DNA from 2 places in the Cellulomonas sp. P1_G12_2 genome. Region 1 is predicted to be linked to the other one. Evidence: predicted binding sites of a transcription regulator. Region 1 holds the regulator's gene; the other holds the start of a gene.
What was found. Region 1 encodes LexA, which represses DNA repair genes until DNA is damaged. Its sites were predicted from a motif close to TCGAACANNTGTTCGA; they were not measured.
Positions count from the first base shown of each region.

Region 2: AC1DXT_RS01965 (HNH endonuclease signature motif containing protein) is a predicted target of LexA. The motif match lies at 3,512-3,527, and genes of this name have one in related genera.

Region 1 is NZ_JBFUBX010000009.1:91,315-97,111, reverse strand. It holds gene AC1DXT_RS19685 (S9 family peptidase) at 1-1,909, opposite strand, end outside; gene nrdR (transcriptional regulator NrdR) at 1,966-2,478, opposite strand; gene AC1DXT_RS19675 (LysM peptidoglycan-binding domain-containing protein) at 2,780-3,190, opposite strand; gene lexA (transcriptional repressor LexA) at 3,508-4,260, shown strand; gene AC1DXT_RS19665 (L-lactate dehydrogenase) at 4,329-5,330, opposite strand; gene AC1DXT_RS19660 (ATP-dependent DNA helicase) at 5,364-5,797, opposite strand, start outside.
Region 2 is NZ_JBFUBX010000001.1:387,443-393,239, forward strand. It holds gene AC1DXT_RS01945 (carbohydrate-binding domain-containing protein) at 1-1,174, opposite strand, end outside; gene AC1DXT_RS01950 (polyphosphate polymerase domain-containing protein) at 1,186-1,908, opposite strand; gene AC1DXT_RS01955 (DUF4956 domain-containing protein) at 1,905-2,477, opposite strand; gene AC1DXT_RS01960 (SCO4651 family lipoprotein) at 2,638-3,450, shown strand; gene AC1DXT_RS01965 (HNH endonuclease signature motif containing protein) at 3,558-4,952, shown strand; gene AC1DXT_RS01970 (LLM class flavin-dependent oxidoreductase) at 5,041-5,797, opposite strand, start outside.

The DNA.
Region 1 (5,797 bases):
CGTGCCCCTCGCCCGGGAAGAGCAGCAGCTCCGCCTCGACTCCCCGCCGCTTCAGCTCGACGAACCAGCGCTGGCCCTGCTCGACCGGGCACCGCCAGTCCTGCTCCGAGTGGATGACCAGCGTCGGCGTGCGCACCCGTCCCACGTGCGCCATCGGCGACTGGGCCGCCAGCGCCGTCGCGCCCTCCCCGTCGGCGTCGTCCCCGAGGTACTCCAGACCGAAGAACCAGCCGATGTCGCTCGACCCGACGAAGCTCACCGGGTCGAGGAACCCGCGCTCGACGATCGCCGCCACGAACCGGTCCGTGCGCGTGGTCAGCCAGGCGGTGAGGTATCCCCCGTACGAGCCACCCATGACACCCACGCGCTCCCCGTCCAGCGCAGGGTCCACCATGGCGGCACCCAGCAGGGCGAGCACGTCGTCCGTGTCCACCGTCCCGAACCCGTGCCGGATGGCGAGCCCGTGCTCCCGTCCGTAGCCCGACGACCCGCGCGGGTTCCCGAGCACGACCGCGTAGCCGGCCTCCGCCAGCACCTGCACCTCGTCGAAGAGCGCGTGCGTGTACTGCGCGAACGGGCCGCCGTGGATCATCAGGATCGTCGGGTGCGGTCCGGCGCCGTAGCGACCCTCGTCCGGAGTCACCACCCAGCCGTGCACCGCGTAGCCGTCGGGGGCCGTCGCCTCCAGCTCGGTCGGCACCCGGACTCGGCCGGTCGAGCGCAGCGAGGCACCGAGGTCCGTGCGCGACCGGGTCGCACCCGAGGCTGTGTCGACGAGAAGCACCTCGCCCGACGACTCCGGGGTCGCTGCGGTGACGGCGACGCGTCCGGTGCCCGCCGCCACGGCAGCACCGCCGACCACCTTCGTCCCGCCGACCACCGTCGCCTGCGTGCCGTCGGGCGCCACCCGGACCAGGTGCGCGGCACCGCGGCGCTCGACCACCACCAGCGGATCGCCGTCGAGCTCCACGACGACGCCGGCGAGCTGGTCCCGGTCCGGATCCGTGAGCCGCACGACCCCACCACCGGCGACGTCGCCGTCCAGCGGCAGGCGGAACAGGCCGACCTGCGCGGCGACGAAGTCGCGGCCCGCAGGGCCGAGGTCGCTGGCCAGCAGCCAGAGGCAGGAACCGTCCGAGGAGGGCAGGACGGCGTCGACGCCGAGGACGCTCCCCGCGTCCGCGTCCGTGAGCGGCACCGGTGCCACCGGATCCCCGTCCGGGGAGGCGTCGATGCGCACCACGTCGCTGCGCAGGTCCGCCTCGCGCGACGCGTGCCGGGACGAGACGCCCACGAGAGCCTCACCCGAGGGCAGCCACCGCACGCCGGCGACACCGATGTCGCCGGAGGTCAGAGGCACCGGGTCGGGCACGGTCGCCGGTCGCTCGCCGTCGGCGGGCACGTCGACCACGAACGCGTGCTGGGGGCGGTCGCGGAAGAACCCGATCCCGTCGGAGCGGTACTTCAGCTCCGTGATGTGCCGCGGGTCCTCGGAGCCCGGCTTGCCGTCAGGCTCGTACCGCCCCTCCTCGGGCACGCGTGCCAGGTAGGCGATCCGCGTGCCGTCGGGCGAGAAGCGCGGCTCGGAGGCGCCCAGAGGCGCGTCGGTCAGCCGGATCGGTTCTCCCCCGGCGGCCTCGACCACATGCACCTGCGGCTTGCCCTCAGGCTCGGCACGGACGAAGGCGACCCACCGACCGTCCGGGCTGACGTCCGGCGACGTGTCGCGGTGCCCGCGGGTGAGCGGACGGGGCGGGCTGTCGCCGTCGAGGTCGACGGACCAGAGGTGCCCGACGTACTCGTCGGCGGTCAGGTCCGGTCGGACGACCGAGACGACGGCGCGGGAACCGTCCGGAAGGATGGCGGGGGCACCGGGGACGTGGAGGAGCTCGAGATCGGTAGGAAGCACCCGACGAACCTACGTGGTGTCACCGACAGACGAGGATGCAGCGGGCGGCGTGCCGCTCAGCTGGTCCGGACGTCCTCGCCCGAGGGCTCGACCGGCTCGTCGGCGTCGCCGTCGGTCTCGGACTCGTGCTCCGCGCGCAGGACCGTGATCGCCGCCTCGAAGTCCTCCAGGGAGTCGAACGCCTGGTAGACGCTGGCGAAGCGCAGGTAGGCCACCTCGTCCAGCTCACGGAGCGGGCCGAGGATGGCGAGCCCGATCTCGTACGCGTCGATCTCGGCCGAGCCGGCGCTGCGCAGCGTCTCCTCGACCTTCTGCGCGAGCAGGGCGAGGTCGTCCTCGCTCACCGGGCGGCCCTGGCAGGCCTTGCGGACCCCGCCGGCGATCTTCTCGCGGCTGAAGGGCTCGGTGGCCCCGGAGCGCTTCACGACCGAGAGGCTGGCGGTCTCGACCGTGGTGAACCTGCGGTTGCAGTGGGGGCACTGGCGGCGCCGCCGGATGGTCGACCCGTCGTCCGACGTCCGCGAGTCGACGACCCGCGAGTCCGGGTGGCGGCAGAACGGACAGTGCACCGTGATCCCCTTCGAGCCTGACGCGTGGCGGCCGGGCGACTGCCGGCGGCGATCGCGTCGTGAACGCCTGCGTGACGCTAGGCCACGCGTCCCGGCGTCGCAAGATCGGTGCCGGGCACGCCGCGAGCGTAGTGCCGATGCGGCTGAGCGCGGGGATGCGCGAGGGGGGTCATCCACGGATGACCCCCCTCGTGGGGACGCGCCGTGCCGAGCGTGGCACCAGCGCGTCCGGCCTGCGAGCGTCTGCGCCTGACGGTGAACTTCCCCTCCGCCGCCGGGCGCCGAGCGCGCTCGCCGTCGCTCAGTCGGCCGGGAGCACGATGACCTGACCGGCCATCAGTCCGGCGTCCGGGAGCTCGTTGAGGCGGACGAGATCGAACACCACGTCGCGCACGTCCTGCGTGGGCGCCGCGATGGACTCCGCGATCTGCCAGAGCGTCTCCCCGGGCGCCACGACGTGGCGCACGACCTCCTGCGCCCCCGTGGGACCGTCGGCCGCCGCCTGCGTGCCGAGCAGGGTGATCGCCGCGATGACCACGGCGGCGAGCGCCCACAGGACGGCCCGTCCCCGCGTGGTCAACCGGAGGTGGGACGCCGACGGCACCGCGGCACGCGCGACGCGGGCAGTCGCCACGCGGCGGCTCGCCCCGTGTCCGGGCACCCGAGCCGGCACCAGGTTCGGCATCGCCGGTCCCATCACCATCGCGCTCATCACGTCTCTCGTTCCTGCTCGGCCCGGTCTCCCGGGGTACTGCCTCGGTCGATCTCGCCCGTCGAACGCCTGTTCGTCGAACGCTTGTACGATGTCTACCAGCATCCGGCGACACTGTCGAGACACGATCGAACAGATGTTTGATCTTCGGTCCCGACATCCCTAGGCTGGCGGTGCAGCACAAGCGGACCACGAGGCACTGACACGCACGCCGGGACCACCCGTCGTCGCAGGTCAGGACACCGCGACCGTGAGCTGGACGAGGCGGAGAAGGCTGAGCGTGCTGCGAGGCGGCCGCCGGACGGAGGAGGAGCGCAGTGACGGACTCACGGGACACGTCCCAGCCCGAGAAGGACCTGGCGACGATCCACACGCTCCCGGACGGGGCGCCCGGACCGGACGGTCTCACCGCGCGCCAGCGGCTCGTGCTCGACACCATCCGGTCGTCGGTCGAGTCCCGCGGCTACCCCCCGAGCATGCGCGAGATCGGGGAGGCCGTCGGCCTCACCAGCCCGTCCAGCGTGAAGCACCAGCTCATGGCCCTCGAGCGCAAGGGCTACCTGCGACGGGACCCCAACCGCCCGCGGGCCATCGAGGTCGTGCACGCGGACGACTCGCGGGGCGTCGGCACCTGGACGGCACCGGACGGCAGCCGCTCGAGCTTCCCCGACCAGGGCGACGGCGAGCGCCTGCCCGCCCCGTCCTACGTACCGGTGGTCGGCCGGATCGCGGCCGGCGGGCCGATCCTCGCCGAGCAGGTGGTGGAGGACGTGTTCCCGCTCCCCCGCCAGCTCGTCGGCGACGGCGACCTCTTCCTGCTCAAGGTCGTCGGCGACTCCATGATCGACGCCGCCATCTGCGACGGCGACTGGGTCGTGGTGCGCCGTCAGCCCGTGGCGGAGAACGGCGAGATCGTGGCCGCCATGATCGACGGCGAGGCCACGGTCAAGACCCTCAAGCGCATCGACGGCCACGTCTGGCTCATGCCGCACAACCCCGCCTACTCCCCGATCCCGGGCGACGAGTCGACGATCCTCGGCCGCGTCGTGAGCGTGCTGCGCAGCCTCTGACACGCAGATCGGGCCGCACCTCGTGGGAGGTGCGGCCCGACGCGCGTGCGGGTATCGGGTGGCGCCGGTCAGAAGCCGAACTGGCGGGCGACGGAGCGCACCGCGTCCGCCGAGCTGCGCAGCCCCGCGAGCTCCTCGTCGGAGAGCGGGACCGGGAGTCGCTCGCCGACACCGTTCGCACCGACGATCGCCGGCACCGACAGGCACACGTCGCTGATCCCGTAGTAGTCGTCGAGCAGCGACGAGACGGGCAGCACCCGGCCCTCGTCCTTCACGATCGCCTCGATGATCCGCGAGCCCGCCAGGGCGACCGCGTAGTTCGTCGCACCCTTGCCCTCGATGATCCGGTACGCGGACTCGACGACCTCCCGGGCGATCCCGTCGCGGACCTCGGCGGTGAGCGGTCCGCTGCCCCCCGTGCCCGTCCACTCGAGCAACGGGACGGACCCGATGCTCGCGGACCCCCAGAGCGGCAGCTCGGTGTCCCCGTGCTCCCCGGCGATGTACGCGTGCACGTTCTGCACCGCGACACCGGTGTGCTGGGCGATGAGGTACCGCAGCCGCGACGAGTCCAGGACGGTGCCGGACCCGAACAGCTGCGACGGTGGCAGGCCCGAGATCTGCAGCGCGGCGTACGTGACCACGTCGACGGGGTTCGTGACCATGACGTAGACCGCGTCGGGCGCCACCTCGACGACCGCCGGCAGGACCTTGCGGACGAGCCCGATGGTCGCCTCCGCGAGGTCCAGCCGCGTCTGGCCGGGCTTCTGCTTGGCGCCCGCCGTGAACATCACCACGTCCGCGTCCGCGCACACCGCGAGGTCGTCGGACCCGACCACCTGCGCCATGGGCATGAACTGGATCCCGTGGCCGAGGTCGAGGGCCTCCGCCTCGGCCTTCGCGGCGTTGATGTCGTACAGCGCGACGGAGCGAGCGGCCCCCCGCATCAACGCGGCGTAGGCCATCGTCGACCCGACGGCACCGGCTCCCACGATCGCGAGCTTCGACGTACGGCGGCCGCTCCGGGACGGGGCCATGCCGACGTCTTCCATGTCCAGGCTCTCGGTCATCTCACACACCTCTGGGTCGGGGACGGGTCGAGGCTAGCCGGACGTGGCGAGCCGCCGCAGCGCCGAGATGGCCACCGAACGGTCCGTCGTCCGCCAGAAGTCGGGCAGCGAGCGCGTCAGGAAGCTGCCGTAGCCCGCGGTCGCCAGCCGGGGGTCGAGCACGGCGACCACCCCCCGGTCCTCGCTGGTGCGGATCAGGCGGCCGGCGCCCTGGGCCAGGAGCAGCGCGGCGTGCGTGGCGGAGACGGCCAGGAAGCCGTTCCCGCCGGCCTTCTCGATCGCGTCGGACCGTGCGGAGCTGACGGGGTCGTCCGGGCGCGGGAACGGGATGCGGTCGATGATCACCAGCCGGCACGTCGCTCCGGGGACGTCGACGCCCTGCCAGAGCGACAGGGTGCCGAACAGGCAGGTCGCCTCGTCGGCGATGAACTGGGACACCAGCGTGGGCAGCTGGTCGTCGCCCTGGA
Region 2 (5,797 bases), on a different contig from region 1:
CGGAGGCGTTCACGCCGTCGTCGCTGGCGACCACGGAGATGTCCCCGCCGCCGATCGTGATGAGGCCGGCCTCGAGACCCTCGTTCGATCCGGTGATGTCGACGGTGCCGTCGCTGATCTGGAGCGCCTGGTCGCCGTGCACGCCGTCGTCGCCCGCGTCGATGGTCAGGGAGCCGCCCGCGATGCTGACGACGCCGTCCGAGCCGATCCCGTCGTCGGCCGCGTCGATCAGCAGCTGCCCGCCGCCGACCACCACGGACACCGTGCCGGAGATGCCCTTGGGGGAGGCGTCCTCCGCGACCGCGGTCCCGCTGCCGCCGCCTGCGACGACGGCCACCGTGCCGTCCGCGACGATCACGTCGGTCTGCGCGGCGATGCCGTCGTCACCCGCCGCGATCGTCACGTCGCCGCCGGTGATCTCCACGTAGCCGAGCGTCTCGTCCTCGTCGTTGTCGGACTTCAGGCCGTCGCCGCCCGCCGTGACGTCGAGCGTGCCGCCGGAGACCACGAGGTAGTCCTTGCCGCGGATGCCGTCGTCGACCGCGTCGACCGTGATGGTGCCGCCCGCGATGACGAGGCCGTCCTTGGCGGCGATCCCGTCGTTCGCGTTGCCGGCCACGGTCAGGGAGCCGTCGCCGGTGATCGTGAGGTCCGCGCTGCTGAACAGGGCCGCGCTCGCGTCGTCGGTGTCCGCATAGGCGGTGGTGTCGGACAGGGTGCTGTCGCCCTCGAGGTGGACCACCACCTGGTCGGCGTCGAGGACCTGCAGCGGGGAGGTGGTCGAGCTGGCCAGGGCGGCGTCGTCGAGGATCAGGTGGACCACGCCGTCGTCGGTGGTGTTCACGACGACGGAGCCGTCGGCGAGCGTGCCGCTCAGCCGGTAGGTGCCGGCGGCGGTGATCGTGATCGTGCTGCCGTCGACGGTCACGCCGTCGGTCGCGGTCGGGTCGTCCAGGTCGACCGCGACCTCGTCCGACGAGGCCTCCAGGTCGACGTCGGACGGGGCCGTGTTGGCGGCCATCGCCTGCTCGACGGTGACGTTCGCGTCGGAGGTCGTGGTGACGGTCGTGCTCGAGTCGGTGCTGTCCGCGGCGTCGGCCGTCGCAGTGCAGCCGGCCAGCAGGGCCGCGACGAGGGCGGCGGGGACGAGGAACTTCGGGGTGAGGCGTCGCATGGGGTGTGCTCCTAACGGGTGACGTGCCGGTCGAGGACGCGGCGCCACGGGTGGTGGGGGAGGTCGGCGTGCAGGGCGGCCATGCCGGTGCCGTACTTGGAGATGCGGACCGGGCGGTGGCCGTGCCGCCACAGGAGGCGGTCGGTGGAGGAGGGCGTGGAGCCCGTCTTGGTCTCGATGACCACGCGGTCCGGCAGCGCCCTCGACCCGCCCGTGAGGGCCGACGTCCACACCAGCCCGGTGTCGATGGTCGTGCGGCTCTGGGTCCGCGGCAGGAAGAGGGTCGAGCGGCGGTATGTGCTGACCAGGGTCGGGCTGTAGAGCCCGGCGTTGTCGAGGACGTCGTCGGCGAACCGGCGGCCCTCGTCGGTCAGGGTGTCGCGGTCGTCCGGGTCGTACGGCAGGCGCGTCTTGACCGTGCTGCCGCGCGGACCGCGGGTCTTCACCTCGACCCAGCAGAGCTCGGAGTCCACGTAGGTGCGCGTGCGGATCTTGAACCGCCGCCGGCGACGGTGGGCCGCCCCGAGGTAGCTAGTGAGGTCGGGGGTGTCGAAGTAGACCGACTCGTAGGCGAAGTCGCGCTGGTCGCCGATCTCGAGGATGCGTGCACCGGGCTCGACGCCGCGCAGGAGCACCGGGACCGCGTCCGCCGGGACCACGTACTTGCGGTCGATCCGGGTCTGCAGGCTCGCCCGCTCGGTGAGCTCGACGAGGTCGATGGGCTCGAAGCTCATGCCGACACCGCCACCCGGGCTCGTGCCGTGGTCAGCTCGTACCGGACGTCCACGCAGGTGGTGTCGTTGACCAGGTCGACGCGCTGCACGATCGCGGTGTGCACCGTGGCGCCGAGCAGGCGTTCCAGGTGCGCGGCGAGCGCGGTCTCGTCGGTGATGGCCGAGTCGAGGATCATCGTCTGCTGCCGGTACTGCCGGAGCATCCGCGGGTGGTCGACGACCGCCATGACCACGACGACCATCACCATCAGCGAGGCGTTCAGGGCCGACGGCGTCACCGCGAGCCCGCCCAGCAGCCCGAGCGCCAGCGCCGAGAAGTAGTACGCCACCTCGTGCTGGGTCAGCTCCGTGGAGCGCAGGCGGATGATCGACAGCACGCCGAACAGCCCGAGCCCGAGGCCGGCGCCCACCGCGCTGCTCGCCAGGGCGGTCGCCACCGCCAGCACGCCGACGTTGACGCCGAGGTACGCGACGACGAGGTCACGCCGCCGGTGCCGGGGGAAGTAGACGCCGAGTGCGAGGACGCTGATGGCGACGAGATCGAGCGCGAGGAGCGCGTACTGAGTCATGGGAACCCTCCTAGTGGGACGGGTTCCATTGAGCCGAGCGAGCCTGTGCCGTCGCTGTGCGAGGGCTGAGGCGCAGGCGTGGATCGGGCACGGGACCACCCGCCGGTATGGAAGGGTTTCCCCTCGTTCCCTCTCCGCCCTCCACCTTGGGAGTTCCCCCGTGCGCGTGTCCCGTCGTCTGCTCGTCGTCCCGGCCGCCGCCGTCCTCGCCTGGTCGCTGACCGCGTGCGGAGGGTCCGCGCCGGAGGCCGCACCGACGTCCTCCGTCGGCGCATCGGTCGAGGAGGAGACGGTCGTCGAGCCCGCCGGTTTCGAGCTCACCACGGACAACCTGGGCGACATCGCCACGGCGATGCTGGCCGCGAAGACCTACGACACGACGATGGTCACGGACGTCGCCGGCGCCTCCATGACCGCTCAGGGCCAGGCACGCGTCACCGACGCCGGCAACGAGCTGACCATGACGATGAGCAGCGCGCAGATGACCGCGCCCATCGAGATGCGCATCGTCGGCGGCCAGATGTACATCAACATGGGTGAGCTGACCGGGGGCATGTTCTGGCAGCTGGACCCCACCGACACCAGCAACCCCCTGACCGCGTCGCTCTCGCAGACGACCGGCTCCAGCGCGACCGACAGCCTCGAGGAGATCCTCCCCGCCCTGGTCAGCGTCACCAAGGCCGGAGCCGCCGAGCAGCTCGACGGCGTCAGCGCGCAGCCGTACGACGTGGTGGTCGACACCAGCAAGATGGCCGGCCCGTCGGCGGAGCAGTTCGCCGCCGCGGCCGCAGCCGGGGTCGAGGTGCCGAAGGAGATCACCTACACGTACTGGGTCGGGGACGACAAGCTGCCCCGCAAGCTCGTGATGGACATGATGGGCTCGCACATCGAGATGACGCTCAGCAACTGGGGCGGCCCGGTGACGATCGAGGCCCCGCCGGCCGACCAGGTGACGGCGGCGCCGGCGATGTGATCAGCGCCTGACGCGGTACCGGATGTGCGGTCATCATGGCCCGCCGAGTGTCGGCGGTCGATCGTACACTTGTTCGATTCCGATAGGGATCGACAGGAGGTAGCGAGGTGACGGCGCTTCTCGACGACCCGCGCACCCCGGCTTCCGACTGGGGCCCGTCGCCCGAGCTGGACCTGAGGCACGTCGAGGCGTTCCCGATCCCCGGCCTGACGCTCAGCGAGCTCGCCGGCCGGCTCGAGTCCGTGTCGGTCGCGGACGCCTCCGACGTCGAGCTGGTCAACGCCGTCACCGCGTGGCAGCAGGTGCTCAACATGGCGCAGGCCGCGCAGGCCGTCGTCATCCGCGAGATGGAGGCGAGGACGCCGGACGCGCTGGCCAAGGTCGGCGACGAGCTGGCGTGCGCGCTGGTGTGCACGGGGCGGCTGGCTCGGGACCTGGTCCTGCGGGCGTCGTTCGCGGGTGACCGTCCGGCGCTCGCGGACGCGTGGGCCGCGGGTGCGGTCGACGCGCGCAAGGTCGACGTGATCGTCGCCGAGACCCTCGCCGCGGAGCCCGGCACCGTGGCTGCGGTGGTCGCCGACGCTCTCGACCGCGCCCAGGACCTCACGGCGCCCCAGCTGGCTCGGCACGTGCGGGGTGCCGTGATCGGTGCCGACGCCGCGGCTGCGGAGCGGCGGCGCGTCAAGGAGCGAGCCGATCGCTGGGTCTCGATGCGCCTGTCCGAGCACGGGATGGCGTTCCTCAGCGCCTACCTGCCGGCCGAGCACGCGACCGCGGCCTTCACGGCGGTCGACGCCCTCGCGGGGAACGCCGCCGTCGACGGCGACGACCGCACGGTCGACCAGCGTCGCGCGGACGCGTTCGCCGATGTGTTCACGGGCATCCTGGACCGGCAGGCCACCCCGGACGGGACGCCACTGCCGACCCGGCACGGGCAGCGGGTCTCCCTGCAGGTCGCGGTGGCGGCGAGCACCCTGTTGGGCGTGGACGACAACCCGGCGGTCCTCGAGTCGTACGGTCCGATCACCGCGGAGGTCGCCCGCGAGCTGGCGCAGGACGCCACGTGGCGCCGGGTGCTGACCGACGCCACCGGCCAGGTCTGCGCGGTCGGCAGCGCCACCTACCGGCCGGGCGCCGACCTGACCCGCACCGTCATCGCCCGCGACGTCACCTGCACCTTCCCGGGGTGCCGGCAGCCTGCGTCGCGCTGCGAGATCGACCACCGCGTCCCCTACGACTTCTCGCGAGCGCCGGCCGGCTCGGTGCACGACGTTCAGACGTGCGAGGCGAACCTGCACGCCCTGTGCAAGCACCACCACGAGGCCAAGACGAAGGGGTGGTGGAAGGTGACCTGGGACCCGGTCACCGGGATCTCGACGTGGACCGACCGGCACGGGCTGACGTACGCGCGCCATCCGGTCCAGCTGTTGACCACGCCGTCCGTCGCCGAGCACCCACCGCCGCCACCGCCACCGCGCGACTGGGGCGACCCACCGTTCTGAGCCCGGCGGCGGCCGGACTGTCGCCGAGGGGGCCGAAGGACGGGCGGGGCCACGCGGCGGCCTCGTCGAGGCGTCGCCCGCCGACGAGTCAGGCCGGGTTCCAGCCGAGCCGCGGCGCGACGCTCGTCGCCACGTTCTCGAGGATGCGGCGGCTCATGGCGTGGGTCGCGTTCGCGGGCAGGACGATGTCGAGCCCCGTCGCCTCCTGGAGGGCGACGTCGGCCTGCAGGCTGGCGACGACCTCGTCGGGCGATCCGTGGTGCGTCGGGCTGAACACCCCGAACCCGGTGCCGGCGGGCGGGCGACCCGTGGCGTCGAAGCGGCCCGCGTACCAGGCGATGTACTCGGCGAAGAGCTCGTCGTCCGCGGGCATGACGCTCGGCAGGACGATCCGTCCGGCGACCGCGCGCGGGGTCCGACCGGGGACGTCGAACGTCTCCTTGTACGCGCGGATCTGGTCGCGCTGCGTCTCCTCGAAGGACCGCCCGTCGTCCTCCCCGTTGAGCGTCGAGACCAGCAGGTCCATCCCCTGCTCGGCGGTCCGTACGGCGGTCGCCCGAGACCCGGGCCCGTACCAGACCCGGTCGGCGAGGCCGGGGCTGTGCGGCGTGACGGTCAGGGGGGTGCCGGGCGGTGCGATCGGGAAGCCGCCCTCCGGGGCGACTGCGACGGGCTCCCCGGCGAGAGCCGCGCGCAGCCGGGCGATGCGGTGCTGGGACTCGTCGTCGAACGAGAGCTCACTGGAGCCGTAGACCCCGTCGAGCAGCGCGGCCGACGGCTTGATCCCGCCGGCGACGCCCAGCTCGAGCCGGCCGCCGGACAGGAGGTCGACCGTCGCGGCGTCC